3 regions of the Pseudarthrobacter sp. TE3704 genome follow, and region 3 is predicted to be linked to each of the others. Evidence: riboswitches for the same ligand, from Rfam matches in the RefSeq annotation. Region 3 holds a riboswitch; each other region holds the start of a gene.
What was found. A riboswitch is a leader RNA that binds a small molecule or an ion and turns the genes downstream of it on or off. The one in region 3 is predicted to bind thiamine pyrophosphate.

Region 1 (7,464 bases), on a different contig from region 3:
GACGTCCGGTGGTGCCGCACGGCCTTAACCGCACCATCGTCGAGGACCAGGCGGCCCTGGACCGAGGCGATATGTGCCAGCCAGAGGAGCCGGACGGGCTTCCGGGCCCCGTTGACGGCGAACCAGGTGCCTACGTCCTCGCCGTTGAGTGCAGCTGCCGCGTTGGGCGTGGAGGTGACGACGGCATGGATGCCGGAGCCGGCGGCCATGGTGGCGGCTTCGACCTTGGTGAGCATTCCGCCGGTGCCGACGCCCGCCTTGCCGGTTTTTCCGATGGACACGCCCTCGAGGTCGTGGGCGCCCTCAACCAGGGGGATCCGTTTCGCGCCCTGGGAAGGCGGACCGTCGTAGAGGGAGTCGACGTCGGACAGCAGCACCAGCGCATCGGCCCGCACCAGGTGCGCCACCAGGGCCGCGAGCCGGTCATTGTCGCCAAAACGGATCTCGTGCGTGGCCACCGTGTCGTTTTCGTTCACGACGGGGACGACGCCGAGGTTCAGCAGCCGGTCCAGGGCACGGAAGGCGTTGGTGTGCTGGCTGCGCCGCATCAAGTCCTCGGCCGTGAGGAGCACCTGGCTGACCGTCACGCCGTGGGCGCCGAAGGCGTGGGTGTAACGCGCCATCAGCAGGCCCTGCCCCACACTGGCCGCCGCCTGCTGGGTGGCCAGGTCGCGGGGCCGCTTGGCCAGGCCCAAAGGTGCCAGGCCCGCGGCGATGGCGCCGGAGGAGACCAGGATGATCTCCGTTCCGGTGTTGCGCTTGGCCGCCAGGGCGTCCGCCAGGGCGGTCAGGGATTCCTCCGAGATGCCACCTTTGATGCTGGTCAGTGACGACGAGCCCACCTTCACCACGATCCGGCGCGCGTTGGCGAGCACGCTCCGGTCCACGGACCGCACCAAGGGGTCCGTGACGACGGCCCTAGAGGTCATCGTCCGCTTCCAGTCCGCTCTCCTTCAGGGGCTTGGCCACACGCCGTCCGCTGACGGACTCCGTCCAGATGCCGGCCTTCCGCTCTGCCTCGAGCTCGGCGCGGGCTGCTGCCTTGGCGTCCCGGCGCTCCTGCTGCTCTTCGCGCTTCTGGCTGCGGGTGGGGCGGTCGCCGATATCGGCGAAACGGACATCGGTGCCGCGGGGTGACGCCAGCAGTTCGGCGCCGGCCATCATGGTGGGCTCCCAGTCGAAGACGACGCCGTCGTCCTCGCCGATCACCACGGTGTCGCCGGGCTTTGCGCCCTGCTTGAACAGCTCGGTCTCCACGCCGAGCTTGGCCAGCCGGTCGGCCAGGTAGCCGATGGCTTCCTCATTGGTGAAGTCCGTCTGCTTGACCCAGCGCACGGGCTTTTCGCCGAGGACGCGGAACAGCGGCTCGAGGCCCTTTTCCTCACGGCGGATCCGGAACCCGGACTCGTTGACGGGGCGCGGACGCAGGACGGCCGGCTGCACCTTGGGCGGGGCGGCCGCGACGGCGTCACGGGCTGCCTGGACGATCTCGGCCATGGCGAAGCCCAGCTGGCGCAGGCCTTCGTGGCTGGTGGCCGACACTTCGAAGACGCGGTAGCCGCGGGATTCCAGTTCCGGGCGGACGAAGTCTGCCATGTCCTTGCCGTCAGGCAGGTCCACTTTGTTCAGCGCCACCAGTCGGGGGCGGTGGTTCAGGGGGACCACTTCGCCGTCCTGGCCGGCGTAGCTCATATCCACGGCGTACTTTTCCAGCTCGGCCTCAATAATGGCCAGGTCCGAAAGGGGGTCGCGGTCCGATTCCAGGGTTCCGCAGTCCAGGACGTGGACCAGCGCGGCGCAGCGCTCCACGTGGCGCAGGAAGTGGTGGCCCAGGCCCTTGCCCTCGCTGGCACCCTCGATCAGTCCGGGGACGTCGGCGATAGTGAACCGGACATCGCCCGCCTGGACAACGCCCAGGTTGGGAATGAGCGTGGTGAACGGGTAGTCCGCGATCTTGGGCCGGGCAGCCGACATCGCGGCGATGAGGCTTGACTTGCCGGCAGACGGAAAGCCCACCAGTGCGATGTCGGCAATGGACTTCAGTTCCAGGACGATGTCGCTGGATTCGCCTTCGATGCCCAGCAGGGCGAAGCCGGGGGCGCGGCGCTTCTGGGAGGACAGGGCAGCGTTGCCGAGTCCTCCGATCCCGCCGGCAGCGGCAACGTATTCGGCGCCTTCGCCGACGAGGTCCGCCAGGACCGTTCCGTCCTTGGACTTGACCACGGTGCCGTCGGGCACGGGCAGGATGAGGGTCTCACCGTTCTTCCCGCCGCGCCAGTCACCCATGCCGGGGCCGCCGTTGGTGGCGTGCCGGTGGGGGGCGTGGTGGTAGTCAAGAAGGGTGGTGGTCTGGTGGTCCACGCGCAGGATGACGTCGCCGCCATTGCCGCCATTGCCGCCGTCGGGACCACCCAGGGGCTTGAACTTCTCGCGGTGGACGGAGACGCACCCGTGGCCGCCGCTACCGCCGGATACGTGCAGTACTACCCGGTCTACAAAGCTGGCCACGTGGATCTCCTCAGTGCTGTGTTTCGAGACGCCCCAAGGCGCCAAATCGATTGTAATGCGGTTAAAAGAACAGTGGAGCGGGCCATCAGGCCCGCTCCACCGCTTTAGGATCTGTTGTTACTCTGCAGCTGCAGCAGCAACGATGTTGACGACGCGACGACCGCGGCGGGTACCGAATTCAACGGCTCCCGGGGTCAGTGCGAACAGGGTGTCGTCGCCGCCACGGCCAACGCCGGCGCCCGGGTGGAAGTGGGTGCCACGCTGGCGGACGATGATCTCGCCTGCGGATACTACCTGGCCGCCGAAGCGCTTGACGCCGAGGTACTGAGCGTTGGAGTCACGACCGTTGCGAGTGGAGCTCGCGCCCTTTTTATGTGCCATCTGAAATGCCTGCCTCTAAATTCTGGGGAATCTGCTGAAAAACCTGAACGTAACCGGTGGTTACTGAATGCCAGTGATCTTGACCTTGGTCAGTTCCTGACGGTGACCCTGGCGCTTCTTGTAACCGGTCTTGTTCTTGAACTTCTGGATGACAATCTTAGGACCGCGGAGGTCCTGGAGGATTTCAGCCGTGACAGTTACCTTGGCCAGGTCAGCAGCGGCGGAGGTGACCTTGTCACCGTCTACCAGGAGCAGTGCGGGCAGCTCAATGGTGCTGCCAGCTCCACCGGCGACGCGGTTCAGGGTAACGAAGTCTCCAACGGAAACCTTCTCTTGGCGGCCGCCTGCGCGGACAATCGCGTACACCACTTGGGAACTCACTTCTCTCGACGTTTATTACTAGATTTGCGTGCGGTACCCGGCGCTGAAGTGGCTGGGTTTCCGCTGTGCCTCAACGCCGTGGATTCCCCGGGGAAATCCGTGAGCTATCCCCGAAGGGGTCATAACCCAAGTGTTGGCGTAAGCACCGAAGAACTAGACTACGCTAATTTCGTCTTCGGCCGCAAATGAGGCTGGTTCCGGCGCGTTGGCTGTGATAGGAACCACAGGCCAACCAGGCGGCGGGACCGCGCCCCACCATCCTACCGGCAGAGCGCCCGCCTGCCGGTCAGGAGTGGAGGCGCGGCGCGTCGAAGAAGTCCACTTCCAGGCGGCAGGACTGCCGGAAGGCGGTGACCATCGCCGCCCGCTCGGTATCCGAGGCGTTCCGCCCGGCCCCGTCCACGATGGCGATGGCCTTGCGGGTTGCTTCGGCGAAATCTTCGTCCGCGTAGGTACGGAGCCAGTCAGCATAGGGGTGTGCTGCCGGTTCGCCCGCGGCGACAAACCGGGCGTGGAGTGTCTTGCCCACCTCGGCATACAACCAGAAGCAGGGCAGGACGGCGGCCGCGAGCACGGCATAACTGCCCGACGCCGATGCGGCCGTCAGGTGGTCCACGTAGGACTTGGTGACCGGGCCCAGCTCGGCCTGGACGGGGCGGGTGCTCAGCCAGGACCTGTGCAGCTCCGACTCCACTTCCAGGCACTGCCGCGCGGAGGCAGCCCAGAACACCTGCTCCGTTTCGGTGGGTGCCAGGGCGCTTGCCCGTGCCAGGACCCGGGAGTAACCGTTGAGGTAGATGGCGTCCTGGGCGAGGTAGTAGGCAAACTCCTTTTCGGGGAGGCTGCCGGAGGCCAGTCCACGGATGAAGTCCAGCCCGTAGATCGCTTTGAGGTCCTCGTCGGCTTCGGCCCGCAGCCGCGCGGCGAATCCTCCGGCGGGCGGGATGGGGCGCAGGTGGTGGAAATGGTGGACGGGCCCGTTCCCTGTTCCCACGTCCAGGCGTCCGGAGGCTTCCAGGGCCCCTGCCAGCCAGGGCTTCACTTCCCGCAGCGATGCCTCCCAGTCCCCCAGCCGCGCCTGCACAGTCGCCATCGCGGATGAGAGCGAACAGCCGGTGCCGTGACTGTTGGGGGTGGCCACCCGCTCCCCCGGCACCTGGATGACTTCTGCTCCCAGCAATCCGTTCATGTTGACCAGCGCGTCCGGGCATTCGGCCCCGGCCAGGTGTCCTCCCTTCACCAGCACGGTGGTCCCGGTGGCTGCCGCCAGGCGCTTCCCCTGATCGAGCGCGCCTTCCCAGGAATCCTGCGGGCTTTCGCCAACCAGCATGGCGAGTTCGGCCAGGTTGGGCGTGAGGAGATGGGCGAGCGGCAGCAGGTCGCGGAGCGCGGCCTCGGCTGATTCCTGCAGCAGCCGGTCGCCACTGGTGGCGACCATCACCGGGTCGAGGACCACGACGGCGGGACGCACCTTTTCGAGCCATTCCCGGACCGCCCCAATGACGGCGGCGTCCCCCAGCATGCCGATTTTCACGGCGTCGATGGTGATGTCGTCACTGATGGCGTCCAGCTGGCTGGCCAGGAAGGAAGCCGGCGGGACGTGGACGGCTTCCACGCCGCGGGTGTTCTGTGCGGTGAGGGCTGTGATGGCGGCCATGCCGTACCCGCCGTGCGCGGCAATACTTTTGAGGTCCGCCTGGATGCCTGCTCCACCGGAGGGGTCCGAACCCGCAATGGACAGGACACGGGGCAGGTCCCGGCCGGAATCCGGCAGGACAGGAGTGGACTGGAGAGCTTCCGCGGGCATTGCAAGAGTCGAAGACAAGAGACATCCCTTCGCCGGTACTAGCCGGACAGGTTCAACGGGTGTGGATCTCAGCCGGCCCTTCGCGCGGCACCCCGTGTCGGTTCCCCAGCCTAGCCGTTTTGCCGCCGCCGCACCGAAGGTGACGTGCCGCTGCTGTTGGCACCTGATCCGGGCCGAAACATTGTTAACCCCGGATGCCCGGAACCGGCCGTGAGGGCGGTTCCGGGCATCCGGGTTTTTGTTGTGCTGCCTGCGGTCAGAGCTCGGAAGCAGGAACTCCCACACCGAGGATGATCGGAGCCTCGGCCTGCTTGGCGCCTGCAGTGTCCGCACCGGAGGCCGCAGCCGGTTCCGGCGCCTTCGCGGCATGCGAGTGTCCTGCGCTGGCGGCCGGGACGCTCTCATGGTGCTGGACCGACGTTTCGTTGGCAGCACCCTGGGCACGGCTGGCGCTGCGGTTGCGCCGTGGCCTCCGCTGCCGTGACTGCTCCACGGTGTGGTCCGACCAGTCCTTCTCAACGGTGGCGGCGCCGGACGGCTGCCCGGCCTTGGCCGGTTCCGAAGCTACCGGTGCCGCAACTACCGGTGCCGAAACTACGGGTGCCGGAGCTGCCGGTGCCGAAACCGCAGCTTCCGGCTGTTCTGCCGGAGCCTCGGCAGCCGGAGCGGGCTCACCGAGGTGCGCAAAGGCTTCAGCGAGCCGGTCCAGGGTGAGGGCAGGCTGCGGCTGCTGTTCTTCCGCGTGCTCGACGAAGGGCAGGGCAACCTTCTCGCCGCCGAACGTCAGGACAGCGGCGGGACGGGAGGAGGCATCGGCGTCGTGCTTGTCCGCCTCGGCCGGCGCTGCCTGCTGGGCCGGCTGTGCCTGGCGGGCAGCCGCAACCTCATCGTCGTGCAGGTGGGCCGCGTGGGCTGCTGCAGCGATGTTGGCGAGCGCCAGCCGGGTTGCTTCCGCCTTGGCATGGCGTTCGGCGTCTGCCGGGTCCGGGTGGACGGTGTGCACGTGTACGGCTGCGGCCGCCGGGGCAACGTCAGGCTGCTGGCCGCCGCGTCCGCGCCGCCGCTTCCGGTCGGGACGGACGCCAGGCTGGGTGCTGTCGGTTCGCTGGCCTTCGTTGCGGTGTCCTTCAGCACGGGCTTCAGGCCGGCTGTCGGCACGCTGCACGTGGTGCTCGGCGGCAACGATGTTGGCGCGGCGGTGCTCCACGGGATCGTCGTGGGTGACCACGCCGCGCCCGGCGCACGCCTCACACTGCTCACCGAAGACCTCCAGGAGCCCGGTGCCCATGCGCTTGCGTGTCATCTGGACCAGCCCCAGCGAGGTGACCTCGGCAACCTGGTGCTTGGTACGGTCACGGCCCAGGCACTCCACCAGCCGGCGCAGCACCAGGTCCCGGTTGGACTCCAGGACCATGTCGATGAAGTCGATGACGATGATGCCGCCGATGTCGCGCAGCCGGAGCTGCCGTACAACTTCCTCGGCCGCTTCAAGGTTGTTCTTCGTGACGGTTTCTTCGAGGTTGCCGCCGCTGCCGGTGAACTTGCCGGTGTTGACGTCCACCACGGTCATGGCTTCGGTACGGTCGATGACCAGCGAACCGCCGGAGGGCAGGAACACCTTGCGTTCCAGGGCCTTGTGAATCTGCTCGTCGATCCGCCAGGCAGCAAAGATGTCCTGGTCCTTGGTCCACTTCTCGAGGCGGCCCACCAGGTCCGGGGCCACGTAGGTGACGTAGGCCTCAATGGTGTCCCAGGCTTCCTCGCCGGAAACGATCAGCTTGGAGAAGTCCTCGTTGAAGACGTCACGGACCACCTTGATGGTGAGGTCCGGTTCGCCATAAAGCAGTTCCGGTGCCAGGACCTTGGTGGAGGTGGACTGGCTTTCGATGCCTTCCCACTGGGCGCGCAGCCGGTTGATGTCGTGCGTCAACTCTTCCTCGGATGCTCCCTCGGCGGCTGTGCGCACAATGACGCCCGCGTGTTCCGGAAGGCGGTCCTTGAGGATGCGCTTGAGGCGGTTGCGTTCGACGTCGGGCAGCTTGCGGGAGATGCCGGTCATGGAGCCGCCGGGCACGTACACGAGGTAGCGGCCGGGCAGCGAGATCTGGCTGGTCAGGCGTGCACCCTTGTGGCCCACCGGGTCCTTGGTGACCTGAACCAGGACGGTGTCGCCGGACTTGAGGGCGTTTTCGATGCGGCGCTGCTTGCCTTCGAGGTTGACAGCCTCCCAGTTCACCTCGCCGGCGTACAGGACGGCGTTGCGGCCGCGTCCGATGTCAACGAAGGCAGCCTCCATGGAGGGCAGGACATTCTGGACCTTGCCCAGGTAGACGTTGCCGATCAGCGAATCCTGCTGCGTCTTGGACACGAAGTGTTCCGCCAGGACG
Region 2 (7,464 bases), on a different contig from region 3:
CCGACGGCACGGAGAAACCCGCCGACGTCATGGCCTCCGCTGCCCGCGCCGGCCTGGACGTGGTGGCGCTGACCGACCATGACTCCACGGACGGCTGGGCGGAAGCGTCTGCCGCCGCTGCGGAGCACGGGGTGGCGCTGGTGCCCGGCATGGAGGTTTCCTGCCGGACCGGCGAAGGGATCAGTGTCCATCTCCTGAGCTACCTGCACGATCCCGCGCATGCGGGGCTGCTGGAGGAGATTACTAAAGCCAAGGATGCGCGCCTGACCCGCGCCGAGCGCATGGTCACGCTCCTTGCCGAGGACTACCCGCTCACGTGGGATGACGTCATCCACCATGTCGCTCCGGGTGCGACGCTCGGCCGCCCGCACATCGCCGACGCCCTGGTGGCGGCCGGGGTTGTGGAGGACCGCTCCGAGGCGTTCGCGTCCATCCTCACCTCGCGGTCGCGCTACTTCATCCAGCACTACGCACCCGACCCCGCCACCGCCGTCGAACTGGTCCGCGCAGCCGGCGGAGTCCCGGTCTTCGCCCATCCGGTGGCGTCCGCCAGGGGCAGGATTGTGGGCGAGCGCGTCTACCAGGAGATGATCGACGCCGGGTTGGCAGGGCTGGAAATCGACCACCGTGACAACCCGGAGGAAGGCCGCGCGTTCCTGCGGCGGCTCGCGGAGAAGCATGACCTGCTGATCACGGGCTCCTCCGACTACCACGGCACGGGCAAGCCCAACCTGCTGGGGGAGAACCTGACGGCACCGGACGTCCTGGCCCGGATCGAGGAGCTGGGCACGGGGACCGCCGTCGTCCGCCCCTGATCCTGCCCGGCTTCCCCAACTGAGTAGCGCGATCTGTCGTTAAGGAGCCCCAGAACGACAGTTAGCGCTACCTAGTTGGGCTGGTGGGTCACGAAGGTGGCGTGGGCACCCAGCCGCTTGGCCATGATGTCCACGGCCGGCTGGTTCTGGTCCACGCAGACGAACCTGCGGCCCAGCTTGGCGGCCACCGCGCCCAGGGTCCCGGAACCGGCGAAGAAGTCCAGGCACCAGTCGCCGGGCCGGCTTGAGGCGGCCACGACCCGGCGGACCAGTCCCTCAGGCTTCTGGGTGGGGTAGCCGGTTTTTTCCTTGCCGGTGGGGGAGACGATGGTGTGCCACCAGACATCCGTGGGCAGCTTGCCCAACTCACGCTTGGCAGGGGTCACCAGGCCGGGGGCCATGTAGGGTTCCCGGTCCACCTCGGCGCTGTCGAAGTGGTACTTCGCGGGGTTCTTGACATACACCAGGATGTTGTCGTGCTTGGTGGGCCAGCGGTTCTTGGCGCGGGCGCCATAGTCATAGGCCCAAATGATCTCGTTCAGAAAGCATTCCCGGCCAAAGATGGCATCCAGCATCACCTTGGCGTAGTGCACCTCGCGGTAGTCCAGGTGCAGGTACAGGGTGCCGTCCTCGGCCAGCAGGCGCCAGGCCTCCACGAGCCGCGGCTCCAGGAAGGACCAGTAGTCGCTGAACGCGTCGTCGTACCGGTGCAGGGCACCCTTGATGGTGTCGTAGGAGCGGCCCTTGAAGCCCACCCGGTCCCCGCCGCCCTCGGCGTTGGCCACCATCCTGGTTTCCTGGCGCAGCTGCGGCCTGCCCGTGTTGAAGGGCGGATCCACGTAAATCAGTGTGAAGGCGCCGGCCGGCAGGGTGGGGAGGTACTCCGCGTTGTCCGCGTGCACCACCAGGCTGCCGCCGTCCGGCGCCCAAACAGTGTCAGTCATGAAGGCAGTTAGCCCTCGCTGCTGCCAGGCTGTGCGCCCTTGTCCGTGCCGGCAACCACTTCACCGTTGCGGCGGCGGGTACGGGTGCGGGTGCGCCGGGCACGCGAAGGCTGCTCGCCGTCGGTTCCGGTTGCGGACTCGCCGGCGGATGCGGAGGCTGCGGCAGGCTCGGAAGAACGACGGCGGCGCTCGCCTGAGCGGGCGGCGGAATCGCCGCCGCGGCCACCTTCACGGCCACCGGTCTTGCCTGAGCGCCCACGGCTGTCACGGTCCCGGCCGTCCCCGCTGCGGGGGCTGCGGCTGTTCTTCTTGCCGGTTTCGCCCAGGTCCTCCAGGACTTCGGCATCGACGCCGGCCAAGGTGCGCTTGTCCCGCGGCAGCCGGCCCTTGGTGCCCTCGGGGATGTCCAGGTCCGTGTACAGGTGCGGCGAGGAGGAGTACGTTTCGACGGGCTCGGGCACGCTCAGCCCCAGGGCCTTGTTGATGAGGCCCCAGCGCGGCATGTCGTCCCAGTCCACGAACGTGACGGCTGTGCCCTTGTTGCCGGCGCGGCCGGTGCGGCCCACCCGGTGCAGGTAGATCTTCTCGTCTTCCACGCACTGGTAGTTGATGACGTGGGTGACGTCCTCGACGTCGATGCCGCGGGCAGCAACGTCCGTCGCAACGAGCACGTCCACCTTGTTGTTGCGGAAGGCGCGCAGGGCCTGCTCACGGGCACCCTGGCCAAGGTCGCCGTGGATGGCGGCAGCGGCGAATCCGCGGTCCACCAGCTCCTCGGCAACCTTCGCGGCGGTGCGCTTGGTCTTGGTGAAGATGATGGTGCGTCCCCGCCCCCGGGCCTGCAGGATGCGGGCCACCACTTCGGTCTTGTCCATGCTGTGTGCACGGTAGATGAGCTGGCGGATGTCCCGCTTGGTCAGGCCCTCGTCCTCGGGGTCCGCCGCACGGATGTGCGTCGGCTGAGTCATGTACCGGCGTGCCATGGCGATGACCGGGCCGGGCATGGTGGCGGAAAACAGCAGGGTCTGCCGGACGGCAGGGGTGCCGGCAATCAGGGTTTCCACGTCCGGCAGGAAGCCCAGGTCCAGCATCTCGTCGGCTTCGTCGAGCACAACGATCTTGACGTTCTTGAGGCTCAGGTGCTTCTGCTTGTAGAGGTCGATCAGGCGGCCGGGCGTGCCCACCACAACCTCCACGCCCTGCTTCAGGGCTTCCACCTGCGGCTCGTAGGCGCGGCCGCCGTAGATGGTGGTGATGCGGGCATTGCGCTTGCGGGAGGCGGTCTGCAGGTCATTGGCCACCTGCACCGCGAGTTCGCGCGTGGGGACGATGACCAGGGCCTGCGGAGCGCCCGGAACGGCCAGCTTCGCGTAGCCGGGGTCGTCCTGCCCGACGACGCGCTGCAGCGCCGGGATGCCGAAGCCCAGGGTCTTGCCGGTACCGGTCTTGGCCTGTCCGATGATGTCGTGGCCGGACAGCGCCACGGGCAGGGTCATGGCCTGGATGGGGAAGGGGTGGGTAATCCCGGCGTCGGCCAGCGATTCCACGATGTCTTCGCGGACGTTGTAGTCGGCGAAGGACTTTTCCGCGATTTCGTGCGGCTTCTCATCGGAGATGATGGTTTCTTCGGGCTCGATGGTCTCAGTGCCGGTGTCGTCCGTCAGAAGCTGATGGGTATGCAATTCACTCACAGGGAGTTTCCTTATTCATTTGGGCAATGGCGCTGCCTGCTCAACGGGCCGGCCGGGGAGGCTGATCCGGAGCACGCTCGGGCGCGCAAGCAATTCCAGTGGAAGCCGATCGCGGGCTATCTATATGCTGGCACTGGTGACCAGCGGGCAAATCTCAAGATCGCGTAGGGGCGGGCTTGTTGGTTTCAAATCAAGGAAATCAACGACCGGGCATCCATATCTACTTCTCCAGTCTAGCCGTACACCGCCTAAATCCCGGTTTCGGCCCTGCCGCGCCTCAAGCGTGCTGTCCACAGGGGACTACTGCACCAGTTCGAAATGGACCTCGCGGGTGGCAATATCGGAGGAAACCAGGCGCACAAGCACCTTGGTGCCGGATTCCAGTTCGCCGGCGCAGCGGGCGGTCACCGCGGGCTCGGACACCTGGATGATTCCGGAGCCGCCGTTGCCGTTCCCGTTCCTGCCGTTCCCGTTTTTTCCGTTTCCGTTTTGCGGCTTGGACCCGGAAATGACGATTGCGTCGAATTCCTGGCCGATGTGGTTGACCAGCAGCGCCGCCTCCACAGTGTCCAGGGCCATGCGCTCCATCCGGGACGCCAGTTGGTCGGAGCCTGCCATGATGTCCGGCAGCGACGGCAGCGCCTCCCGGGCCCATGCGGGAACGTTGCCGCCGTTGCTCAGGGCCTCGCAGATCACCAGCACGAAGCGGTCCACCAGCCGGCGCAGCGGAGCGGTGGTGTGGGCGTAGGCGGCACCGATGGCCGACTGCACCGCGTCTTCCGGGACCACACCGTCAAAGGCGGTGTAGGAGGCGCCCCTGAACAGCATTCCCGCCGAATGCATGATGGCCAGCTGCCGGGGATCGGTGGGGTCCAGGGTGCGCAGGTATTCGCCGTAGCTGACCTCCCCGTCCCATGGTTTGCCCAGCACTTCGGTCTGCAGGCGGAAGTGGTTGAGGGAGCGCTCATCCGGCGCGGGCATGGTGCGCAGGATACCCACTCTGCCGGCCAGCATGAGCTGCGCCGCGGCCATGCCGGTCATCAGCGAAATCTGCGCGTTCCAGTCCTCCACGGGAAGCTGCGGGGCGGCGGCGATGCGGTAGCCGCCATCGGGAAGCTGGACGATCTCCTGTTCCGGCATGTTCAGGCTGGCACCTTCACGGGCACGTTCCAGCTCCACGCGCTTGAGGCCAACCTCTTTGAGCAGCTGGAGGACGGGGGATGCGTTGCCCGAATCCAGTTCAGCCTGCGCCCCCTTGTAGCTGAGCTTGGCCCGGCTGCGCATGCGGGCCCGCTTCACGGCGACGGAGGTGACTTCGGCGGCGCTGTCCAGCCGGAAATCCCAGACAAAGGCGGAACAGTCCTGCCCCGGCAGCAGGCTCCCGGCTCCCTCGCTGATGACTTCCGGATGCAGCGGAATCCGGCCGTCCGGGGCATAAAACGTCTGGCCGCGCCGCCGTGTTTCGGCGTCCAGGGGCCCGCCGGGTGTCACGAAGGAGGGAACATCGGCGATGGCGTACAGCACGTGGTACCCGTCGCCGTCGGCCTCGATGAACAGGGCCTGGTCCAAATCCGTGGACGATGCCGGATCGATGGTGATGAATTCGATGCCGGTCAGGTCATAGGCCGGCAGCTGCAAGGCCGCGACGGCGGCTTCGGCATCCCTGACTGCGTGTATGGGGTATGGGCCGGGCAGTTCCAGTTCGGTCCGCAGCGCACCCAGGGCTTCCTCGAGGGCATTGTTGTGCTCGTGGACGTTGGGAGCCAGCCGATGATGTGACACGAAAATCAGCCTAGCCCGAAGAGCCCCGGTTTTGCATGGCATTGACGCCGCGCGGGCTGCGTCGTGTTGCGGCAGCCTTAGGGTGTGGCCCCGTCCAAGGCAGCGACAAGGGCGGCAGCAGCGGCGGCAGGGTCATCAGCTTCCGTGATGGCACGCACCACAACGATGCGGCTCGCTCCTGCTTCCACAACCTGGTCCACGTTGGAGTGGTCGATGCCGCCGATGGCGAACCAGGGCACCCCGTTCCCGGCGTCGGCCGAGGCTGCGGCGGCGTACTTCACGAGGTCCAGCCCGACGGCGGCCCTGCCGGGTTTGGTGGGCGTGGCCCAGACGGGTCCGACGCAGAAGTAGTCAAGCGCGGACGGTCCGGCTGCGGCAGCGAGGGCGGCGTCCACCTGCCCGGGGGCATGGCTGGATAGCCCGATGGCGGCGTTGCCGTTGAGCAGGGTGCGGGCTGCATCCAACGGAAGGTCCTTCTGACCGATGTGGAACACCGGCGCACCGGACAACACGGCGATGTCCGCCCGGTCATTCACAGCCCACAGCCGGCCATGGCGCTGCGCCGCTTCCTTCAAAACCGCCAGCAGCTCCAGCTCCTCCGCCGCCTCGATGGCCTTGTCCCGCAACTGGATGATGTCCACGCCGCCGGCAAAGGCAGCATCCACGAACTGCCCGAAGTCCCCGCGGTCCCGGCGGGCATCAGTGCAGAGGTAGAGGCGGGCGCTGTTCAGGCCGGCAGTGCCTTCGGCGTGGGTGAAGGCATCGGCTGCGGGGACTGCGGCAGCGGGGGCAGGGGACTGGGACACATTCATGGCTGCAAGCCTAGTTCCTCTACACTGGCCTCGTACTGCGGGAGCCCGCGGCAGCTGTCATAAAGCGCCGGGCTGAGAGGGCGTCAGAGCCGACCGCTTGACCTGATCCGGTTAATGCCGGCGTAGGGAAGGAGACACATGAGCACCCCAAACGTTGCCCCGCCCGGGGCTCCGTCGGGCACAATCCGTGCCGACGTGGCCGTGATCGGCGGCGGAGTGGTTGGGCATGCCATCGCCTGGGAGGCGAGGCGTTCCGGGCGGTCCGTCGTGCTGATCGATGACGCGCCAGGAGCCGGGGCCAGTTGGGCGGCCGCCGGAATGCTGGCCCCGGTGAGCGAGCTGCACTACCAGGAGGAGGACCTCCTGGAGCTCATGCTTGCCTCCTCCGCCCGGTGGCCGGGCTTTGCCGCGGAACTGGCCGCCGCTTCTGGCGAAAGTCCCGGGTACCTCACGACGCCGACGCTCGCCGTGGGTGCCGATGCCGCCGATCGCCGCGCCCTCATGGATTTGCGCGGGGTGCAGCAGGCCAGCGGCCTGTCCGTGGAGCCTTTGACTGTCCGGGAGGCCCGGCGCCGGGAACCGCTGCTCAGCCCTGCCATCGCCTGCGCACTGGACACTCCCGCGGACCACCAGGTGGATCCCCGGCGCCTGGTGTCCTGCCTGCGGCGCGCGCTCGCCGCGCATTGCCCCGCCGTCGAAAGTAATGGAACAGACGTGGCGGGGGCCATCGACGGCTACGCCGTGCCGGACCGGGCCGCCGGGCTGGTCTGGGCGGACGGGGCAGTGGCCGGGGCCCGGCTCGCGGGCGGCGGCACGGTCCTGGCCCGCGAAACGATCGTTGCCAACGGCCTGGATGCTGCAGCCCTGGCGGGGCTGCCCGACGGCCTGCAGCTGCCGCTGCGGCCGGTGTATGGGGATATCCTGCGCCTGGCAGTGCCCCGGCAGCTCCAGCCGCTGGTGACCTCAACCGTCCGCGGGCTGGTCCACGGCGTCCCCGTGTATATCGTCCCGCGGCAGGACGGGACGGTGGTGATCGGAGCCACCCAGCGTGAGGACGCCCTTGCCGCAACACATAACGCACCTGCGGCCGGTGCCCGCGCCGCAGCGGGCGCCGTATCGGCAGGCGGGGTCTACCAGCTCCTCCGCGATGCCCAGGTCCTGGTGCCCGCCGTCGCCGAACTCGAGCTGTTGGAATGCACGGCACGGGCGCGGCCCGGCACCCCGGACAACGCCCCGCTGCTGGGACGGGTGCCACTGGCCGGCGATCCGGCAGCCGGGGAGTCCGCACACGTTGCGGGACTGATCATTGCCACCGGATTCTTCCGGCACGGCGTCCTCCTGGCCCCCGCAGCGGCGGCCATCTGCCGGGACCTTCTGGACGGCACGGCGGACGTCCGCTGGCAACCGTTCAACCCGGGGC
Region 3 (7,464 bases):
AGCCACGGAGAGCCGCCGTTTCTCCCCGCCGGAAAGTGTGTACGGGTTGGCGTCCACCAGCGCGGTGAGCCGCAGCCGTTCCAGCAGTTCGTCAACGCGTTCCTCGCCGTGCCCCAGGTGCCGGGGCCCGAACAGCAGTTCATCGAGCACATTGCCGGTAACGAACTGGTGCTCGGGTTCCTGGAACACCGTGCCCACCCGCTCGATCAGCTGCTCGGCTTTCCACTTGTAGGGGTCGATTCCCGCTCCCCGGCTCAGGTCGGTGGTGGCGGAAACCTTGCCGGCGACCGGCTCCAGGAGCCCCGCGAGGGTCAGGGCAAAGGTGGATTTTCCCGCACCGTTGGGTCCCACCACTGCCAGTGCCTGGCCGGCCCGCACCTGCGCGGTGATGTCTTCCTGCACCGGGACTGGCGGGATCCTGCGGAACCCGCTGCGGCGCGGACGTTCCCGGGACACTGCCAGCTTTTCGGCGGCGAGCAGGAGATTTCCCGTCCCGGCGGCCGGCACGGCAGCACGGGCACGGGTGGCGGGCACATAACCGGGCACCCATACCCCGGCGGCCATCAGCATGGTCCGCGCGTCACTCAGTACCTGGTCGGGAGGGCCGTCCAGCAGTACCGCAGGATCAGAGGCCGAGCCGGGCTGCAGGACCACAATCCGGTCCACCAGGTCCTTCCAGACCGCCACCCGGTGCTCCACCACCACCAGCGTTGCGCCGGTCTTGTCCAGGCACCGGGCCACGGCGTCGCGGACCTCCAGCACACCCGCCGGGTCCAGGTTGGCGGTGGGCTCATCCAAAAGGATCAGCCCGGGCCGCATCGCAAGGATGCCCGCCAGCGCGAGGCGCTGCTTTTGGCCGCCGGACAGGGCCGACGTCGGATGGTCCAGCGGCAGGTGGGACAGGCCGACGTCGTCAAGCGCCTCGTGCACGCGGGTCCAGATCGCGTCACGGGGCACGGCAAGGTTTTCGGCGCCGAAGGCGACGTCGTCGCCTACGCGGGAGAGGACAACCTGTGTTTCGGGGTCCTGCTGCATCAGCCCGGCATGGCCGCGCTGCCCGCGGGGGGACGCACCGCCGACGAGCAGCGAACCCGACTCGTCCGAATCGCCCGCCTCGCCGTCGTCGTTCACGTCGCCCAGAACCCCGGCAAGGGCATGCAGGAGGGTGGATTTGCCCGCACCGGAAGGACCGAGCAGGAGCACCCGCTCCCCCGGCGCGATGTCGAGGTCAAGGCTGTGGACCGCAGGCTTGGGGCGGCCGGCATGCCGCCACCCCCAGCCGCGGGCCGTGACGGCCGCCGGCCGCATAGCTCCGGGCCCGGCCTGGTGCGAAGGTGCCTGCATCAGGAGAGGACGGGCTCCGTGGCTGCCTTGCGCGAGGCGAAGGAGCTCAGCACGCCGGTCTTCGCTAGAGCCCGGGTAGCGATCCAGGACAGCGCACCGGCAATGACCGCACCGGAAATCGCGGTGAAGATGATGTAGGCCAGCTTGTCACCGCCCGAGTAGGCGATGTTCCAGCCCCACGGCGCGAAAGAGTCATTCAGGCCGCAGAAGAGTCCCGCCGCCGCGCCTGCCAGCAGGGCAACGGGCAGGTTGAACTTTTTGTACACGAAGATGGCGAAGATGATCTCCGCGCCGAGGCCCTGGACGAAGCCGGAGAACAGCACGGAGGCGCCGTACTGCGATCCCATCAGGAGCTCACCGGTGGCTGCGACGGTTTCGCAGAACAATGCCGCGCCGGGCTTGCGGATGATGAGCATGCCCAGCACCGCCGGGATCATCCAGCCGCCGGCGATCAGGCCGGTCAGGGGCGGGTAAACGGCGTTCATCGGCGCGGAAACCGCGGCCGCACCCTGGGACCAGGCCCAGAAGATGACGCCGCCGGCGATGGCGATCAGGGCCGCCACCACGATGTCCACGACGCGCCAGGACTTGCTGGTGGTCTTCTTGATTGCTGCAGTGCTCATGTGATCCTCCTGGGAAACAGGAGGGGAAAGCACGGCAAGCGGCTACTGCCGTTGCCGGACTTCGAGAACTCGACTCCCTTGCGCCGGTACTAACCGGATCAGGTTCGAGGGTCTGCGGCTGTCCGCACTCTCAGCGCCCACCTGCGGTTCCCGGCCTTGGCCAGTGCCCGACGGCGGCGCTCCCCTGTCGTTAAGTAATGCTCTGAACGGAATAATGCTTAGGTAGAACTGCCCTGCTGGGCGGAGTCCAGTTTACACCGGGACAGGGGTAGATTGTGGGCCATGACTGCTAATCAGCCGCATGTGACCGACTTCGATCCGGACTCTGACGCCGCGCAGCCGGAGGGATCGCTGCAGGCCCTCATCGGCCGCATCGAGGGGGAGATCCATGAGCTCCAGTTCCCCGGCTTCTCCCTGGACGACTCGCTGAACCTTGGACTTCTCCTTGTGGAACTGGGAAAGGAGCGCGGCCTGCCCATCGCGATCGACATCACCAAGGGCGATCAGGTCCTGTTCCATGTGGCCCTGCCCGGCGCCACCCCGGACAACGAACACTGGATCCGGGCGAAGCAGCGCACCGCCGCCCGGTATGAGGTTCCCTCACTGCTGGTGGGGCTTCGCGGCCGGCTCCGGGGCGGCCGGATCGAGGACCAGGGCTGGTTCGACCAAACCCTGTACGCCGCGCACGGCGGGTCCTTCCCGGTCTATGTTTCCGGTGTGGGCGCGGTGGCCACCGTCACCGTTTCCGGGCTCCCGCAAATGCAGGACCATGACCTGGTGGTGGAGGCTATGCGTGAGGTGCTGCGCCCGGCAGGGGCAGACGGCCCGGCATGACCGGCAGGCCCGCAGACAATGCCGTCCGGGCGGCACTGGACAAAGCCGAGGACGAGATGATCTTCATCGGCCCGGACCATCCCTACTATCCCCTGCTGGCCGACCTGGTGTCCGCCGTCGGCAAGGCATGGCAACAGGGGTACGAGCAGGGCCGAAGCGGCGGGCAGCACCCCAACCCCTACACCTGGACCGGCCCGGCGTAAGAAAAGGACGGAACGGGGAAGGTTCCGTATCCCTCAACGCAGAAACAAAGCCTGCTTAGCTTTTATTAGTAATCATGCTTACTATATTGTTTCAGGCGTGAGAGGAGTACAGGACATGGCAGTCAGCATTCGCCCACCGGGCGTCCGAACCGCCCTGCAGTGGTCTGCCGTTGCCGCCGGCGCCGTATTCCTGCTCGTTGGCATCCTGGGATTCGTTCCCGGCGTTACCCGCAACTATGATTCCCTCGGTTTCGCAGGGCCCGGTTCAGGCGCCCTGCTGCTGGGTGTGTTCCAGGTATCCATTCTCCATAACCTTGTCCACTGCCTCTTCGGCGCCGCCGGCCTGCTCATGGCGCGGACCCACCGCCAGGCCAGGAACTTCTTCACCTACGGCGGGGTCATCTACCTGGTGCTCTGGCTGTATGGCCTCCTCATCGGAGACAACACGCCGGCAAACTTCATCCCGGAGAACGGTGCGGACAACTGGCTGCACCTCGTCCTGGGCCTGGCCATGATCGCCCTGGCCATCATGCTGTCCCCGCGCACTCCCGCCGCCAGCCGCGGCAACTGACCTTTCCTGACTGGCCGTCAATGCAGACGGTACCGCACCGGCACACCGCCCGAACCCAAGGAGCACCATGAAACTTCCGGAACCGAGAGGCCCCATCAGCAGCGCCCTGTTGGGGGTTTTGGCAGGACACCCGGGCAGCGCCGGCGAGTCCCTTTCCGGGATGCGCCAACTGGTCGACGGGAAGCTGGCGGGGGTTACGGACATCATCGGCGATGATGATGTCCAGCTCGCGCTTTTCTGCCTGTACGAGCTGCATTACTCCGGCCTGGAAGGTGTGCCGGACGAGTGGGAGTGGGAGCCCGGGCTGATCCAGGTGCGGCAAATGCTGGAGAAGCCCTTCGAGGAAGCCCTGCGCCTCGCCGCCCGGGAGGCCGGCGGGGATCTGGACCTTCCGGCCGGCTCCGACCTGACCAGCGACGCAGTTGCCGACGTCCTGTTCGGCCTGGCGGCCCGGGACACCGGCCCCAGCGTCTCCCGCTTCGTGGCAAAGAAGGCAAGCCTCGGGCAGCTCAAGGAGTTCCTGATCCACAAATCCATCTACCAGCTCAAGGAAGCGGACCCCCACACCTGGGCCATCCCGCGGCTGAGCGGCCGGGCGAAAGCCGCCCTGGTGGAAATCCAGGCAGACGAGTACGGCGGCGGTCGGCCGGACCGGATGCACAGCGCACTGTTCGCCCGGACCATGCGCGGCCTGGGGATGGACGACCACTACGGTGCGTACGTGAACGCCGTCCCGGCCATCTCCCTGGCCGCCGTGAACCTGATGTCCCTCTGCGGACTGAACCGGCGGCTCCGCGGCGCCATCACCGGGCACCTGGCCATCTATGAAATGACGTCCTCCCAGCCCAACCGCCTGTACGGCAACGGCTTCCGCCGGCACGGTTTCGATGCGGACGTCACCCACTATTTCGACGAGCACGTCGAGGCAGATGCCGTGCACGAGCAGATAGCCGGCCGGGACCTGGCAGGCGGCCTCGTGGAGGCCGAACCCGGGTTGCTGGATGACGTCATTTTCGGTGCCACGGCGGTGATGGCGATCGACACCAGGCTGTCCGCCCACCTTTTGACGTCCTGGGAACACGGCCGGTCTTCGCTCAGGGCGGCAGTGCCGGCGGCAGCATGACCTCCCAGGCCATGGAGCAAGGCCTCGAAGCGGCTGAGTACATCCTTCCCCTGCGTTGGGCCGACGACTCCGGCCTTCCTGACCTGGTGGCCTACCTGCAACGCCTGGCCACCTGGATACCGGTCATTGTGGTAGACGGTTCAGCCCCGGACCTGTTCGCCCGCCACCGGGAGCAGTTCCCGCCGGAGGTCCGCCACATCCGCCCCGATCACCCGGCGGGACCGGGACATGACGGCGGGCAGCACGGCAACGGCAAGGTGGCAGGGGTGATGACAGGCGTCCGCGCCGCCACGGCAGAGGTTCTGGTGATCGCCGACGACGACGTCCGCTACACGCGCGCGTCCCTCGCCGCCGTCGTGGGCCACCTGGGGACTGCGGACGTGGTGCGCCCGCAGAACTATTTCGACCCCCTGCCCTGGCACGCATGCTGGGACACGTCCCGGACGCTGATCAACCGGGCCTGGTCCGCCGACTTTCCCGGCACGCTGGCCCTGCGCCGAAGCGCCCTGCTGGCCACGGACGGCTACGAACCCGTCCTGTTCGAAAACCTTGAGCTGATCCGGACGGTGACAGCCGCAGGCGGACGGGAAAAGATCGTTCCGGACCTGTTCGTGGCGCGCCGGCCGCCCCGCGCCAGGCATTTCCTGAAGCAGCGCGTCCGGCAGGCGTACGACGACTTCGCGCAGCCCCGGCGCCTGGCCGCGGAACTTGCCCTGCTCCCGGCCATTCTCGGGGGCACCCTCCTCCCCAGAAGGGCGCGTCTCACTGTTTTCCTGTCGCTGGCGGCCGCCGCGACGGCCGTGGCAGGGATCGGACGGCGGCGGCTCAACGGAACGGACGTCTTTCCATTGCGCGCCGTGTGGTTCGCGCCGCTCTGGGCCATGGAACGGGCCGTCTGCATCTGGTGCGCAGTGGCTTTTCGAGTGGCTGGGGGCGTGCCGTACGCGGGCGCGAGGCTACGGACGGCCGCCCACACCGAAGCTGAGCTCAGGCGCCGCCACCAGGGCAAGCTGCAGGCACTACGGCAGCAACAAACCACATCAACAGCAGCTACGAAGGAGCGGATATGAACCAGGAACCGGCCGAAAGCTCCATTGTGGTCTGCCCCGACGGACCGTTGATCATCAGGGGTGACTTTGAGATCGTTACGCCGTCGGGTGCCCCCGTGCCGCGCGACCGGAAAACAGTGGCCCTGTGCCGGTGCGGGGCCTCGGCCATCAAGCCGTACTGCGACGGCACCCACAAGATGATCAAGTTCCGCACGGAGCCGCCCGCCTCCTGAGCACCTCCTGCGCCCGCGCCTGCCCGCACGGCCGACAGGTCCGGGCCGGTTGACAGCCGAAGGTGTGCCAACGAGGATGGAGCCTCGGAAAGCGTTTTCTCGGGGAGGAGGGCCGGCTCTGTGCCCAGCCGGCAGATTGCTATCGACCGCAGGGCCCTGGTCCGCCGCCACGCCGTGGAACAGGACAGCCTCGACCCCCGGAGCCCGGTGTCGGTGGGGAACGGGGAATTCTGCTTCACGATGGACCTCACCGGCCTGCAGTCCCTTCCGGCAAAGTACCCGGTGGGCGCCCGCGGCGGGCTGCCAGCCGGCACCCTGCTCGGAACGCAGGCCCAGTGGGGCTGGCATTCCATCCCTCCGGAGCAGGATTACACCCTGGCCGGTTCCACCGTCCTCTACGACTCTCCCCGCGGCCCGGTCCCGTACGTGGACATGGCGGGCGGGCTCGTGGACGGCCGCGAAACGGAGTCCTCCCGCGCTGAAACCTGGTTGCGGGCCAACCCGCACCGGCTGGACCTGGGCCGGATCGCCTTCGCCCTGCCGGGACGGGACAGCCCGGGGCAGACCCCGGAAGACGTTGCCCACCCGCGGCAGGTGCTGGACCTGTGGACCGGCACGGCCACCAGCCGCTTCACCCTGCACGGCCAGCCCGTCGGGGTCACCACCGCGTGCCATCCGCACCGCGACGAACTCGGCTTCCGCATTGAATCCACGGCGCTGCAGCAGGGCCTGGCGATCTCCCTGTCGTTCCCTTACGGCTCCGAGGCCTGGCATAACGCCGCGGACTGGACCCGTCCCGAAGCCCACAACACCCGGGTGGAAGAGCTGCCTGTCACCGGCAAGGGACGGAAGTGGCTGATCTCCCGTTACCTGGACAATTCCGGATACCAGGTGGCCGTTGCCGGCGCCGGACTGGAACTGGAACAAACCAGCCGGCACGGCGTGATCCTCAGGGCAGCCAACGGGGCGGAGGTCCTGGACTTCAGCGTGCACTTCATCAGCACCGGCCAGGGCGACTGCCTGCCGCGCGGCACGGGAGGCATCGGCCTGGGCAGCGGGGCCGGCGAAGGGGCAGCTGCCGCGGGCAAGGATCAGGCCCCCGCGCCGGGTACTGCGGTGATCGATGCGTCCCGCACCGCCTGGCCGGACTTCTGGATGTCAGGCGCCGCCGTCGAACTTTCCGCAACGGAAGACCCACGCGCGAAGGAACTCGAACGCCGGGTGGTCCTCTCGCAGTACCTCACCGCCATCAACTGCTCCGGGTCCCTGCCGCCCCAGGAGACCGGGCTGGTCTGCAACTCCTGGCGCGGGCGGTTCCACCTCGAGATGCACTGGTGGCACGCTGCCCACTTCGCCGCCTGGAACCGAACCACACTCCTGCTCCCGGCGCTGCGCTGGTACGCCTCCATCCTGGAACCGGCACGGCAGACTGCCAAGGCACAGGGGTTCGACGGCGTCCGCTGGCCCAAGCAGTCAGGACCGGA

Region 1: it holds a riboswitch for thiamine pyrophosphate, as region 3 does, so the genes downstream of both, thiD (bifunctional hydroxymethylpyrimidine kinase/phosphomethylpyrimidine kinase) here and ACZ9BC_RS10805 (ECF transporter S component) in region 3, are expected to answer to the same signal.
Region 2: it holds a riboswitch for thiamine pyrophosphate, as region 3 does, so the genes downstream of both, thiO (glycine oxidase ThiO) here and ACZ9BC_RS10805 (ECF transporter S component) in region 3, are expected to answer to the same signal.

What each region holds. Positions count from the first base shown of each region.
Region 1 covers NZ_JBWCCJ010000002.1:504,942-512,405, forward strand. Annotated here, with positions in the region: gene proB (glutamate 5-kinase) at 1-929, opposite strand, end outside; gene obgE (GTPase ObgE) at 919-2,508, opposite strand; gene rpmA (50S ribosomal protein L27) at 2,626-2,889, opposite strand; gene rplU (50S ribosomal protein L21) at 2,950-3,258, opposite strand; gene thiD (bifunctional hydroxymethylpyrimidine kinase/phosphomethylpyrimidine kinase) at 3,557-5,077, opposite strand; TPP riboswitch at 5,085-5,182, opposite strand; gene ACZ9BC_RS06360 (Rne/Rng family ribonuclease) at 5,334-7,464, opposite strand, start outside.
Region 2 covers NZ_JBWCCJ010000004.1:116,434-123,897, reverse strand. Annotated here, with positions in the region: gene ACZ9BC_RS11630 (PHP domain-containing protein) at 1-815, shown strand, start outside; gene ACZ9BC_RS11625 (DNA-methyltransferase) at 887-1,759, opposite strand; gene ACZ9BC_RS11620 (DEAD/DEAH box helicase) at 1,768-3,450, opposite strand; gene ACZ9BC_RS11615 (RNB domain-containing ribonuclease) at 3,751-5,232, opposite strand; gene thiE (thiamine phosphate synthase) at 5,310-6,044, opposite strand; TPP riboswitch at 6,072-6,190, shown strand; gene thiO (glycine oxidase ThiO) at 6,183-7,464, shown strand, end outside.
Region 3 covers NZ_JBWCCJ010000003.1:655,435-662,898, forward strand. Annotated here, with positions in the region: gene ACZ9BC_RS10800 (ABC transporter ATP-binding protein) at 1-1,344, opposite strand, end outside; gene ACZ9BC_RS10805 (ECF transporter S component) at 1,344-1,967, opposite strand; TPP riboswitch at 2,025-2,163, opposite strand; gene ACZ9BC_RS10810 (heme-degrading domain-containing protein) at 2,250-2,801, shown strand; gene ACZ9BC_RS10815 (hypothetical protein) at 2,798-3,004, shown strand; gene ACZ9BC_RS10820 (DUF4383 domain-containing protein) at 3,120-3,575, shown strand; gene ACZ9BC_RS10825 (iron-containing redox enzyme family protein) at 3,643-4,698, shown strand; gene ACZ9BC_RS10830 (glycosyltransferase family 2 protein) at 4,695-5,768, shown strand; gene ACZ9BC_RS10835 (CDGSH iron-sulfur domain-containing protein) at 5,765-5,980, shown strand; gene ACZ9BC_RS10840 (hypothetical protein) at 6,221-7,464, shown strand, end outside.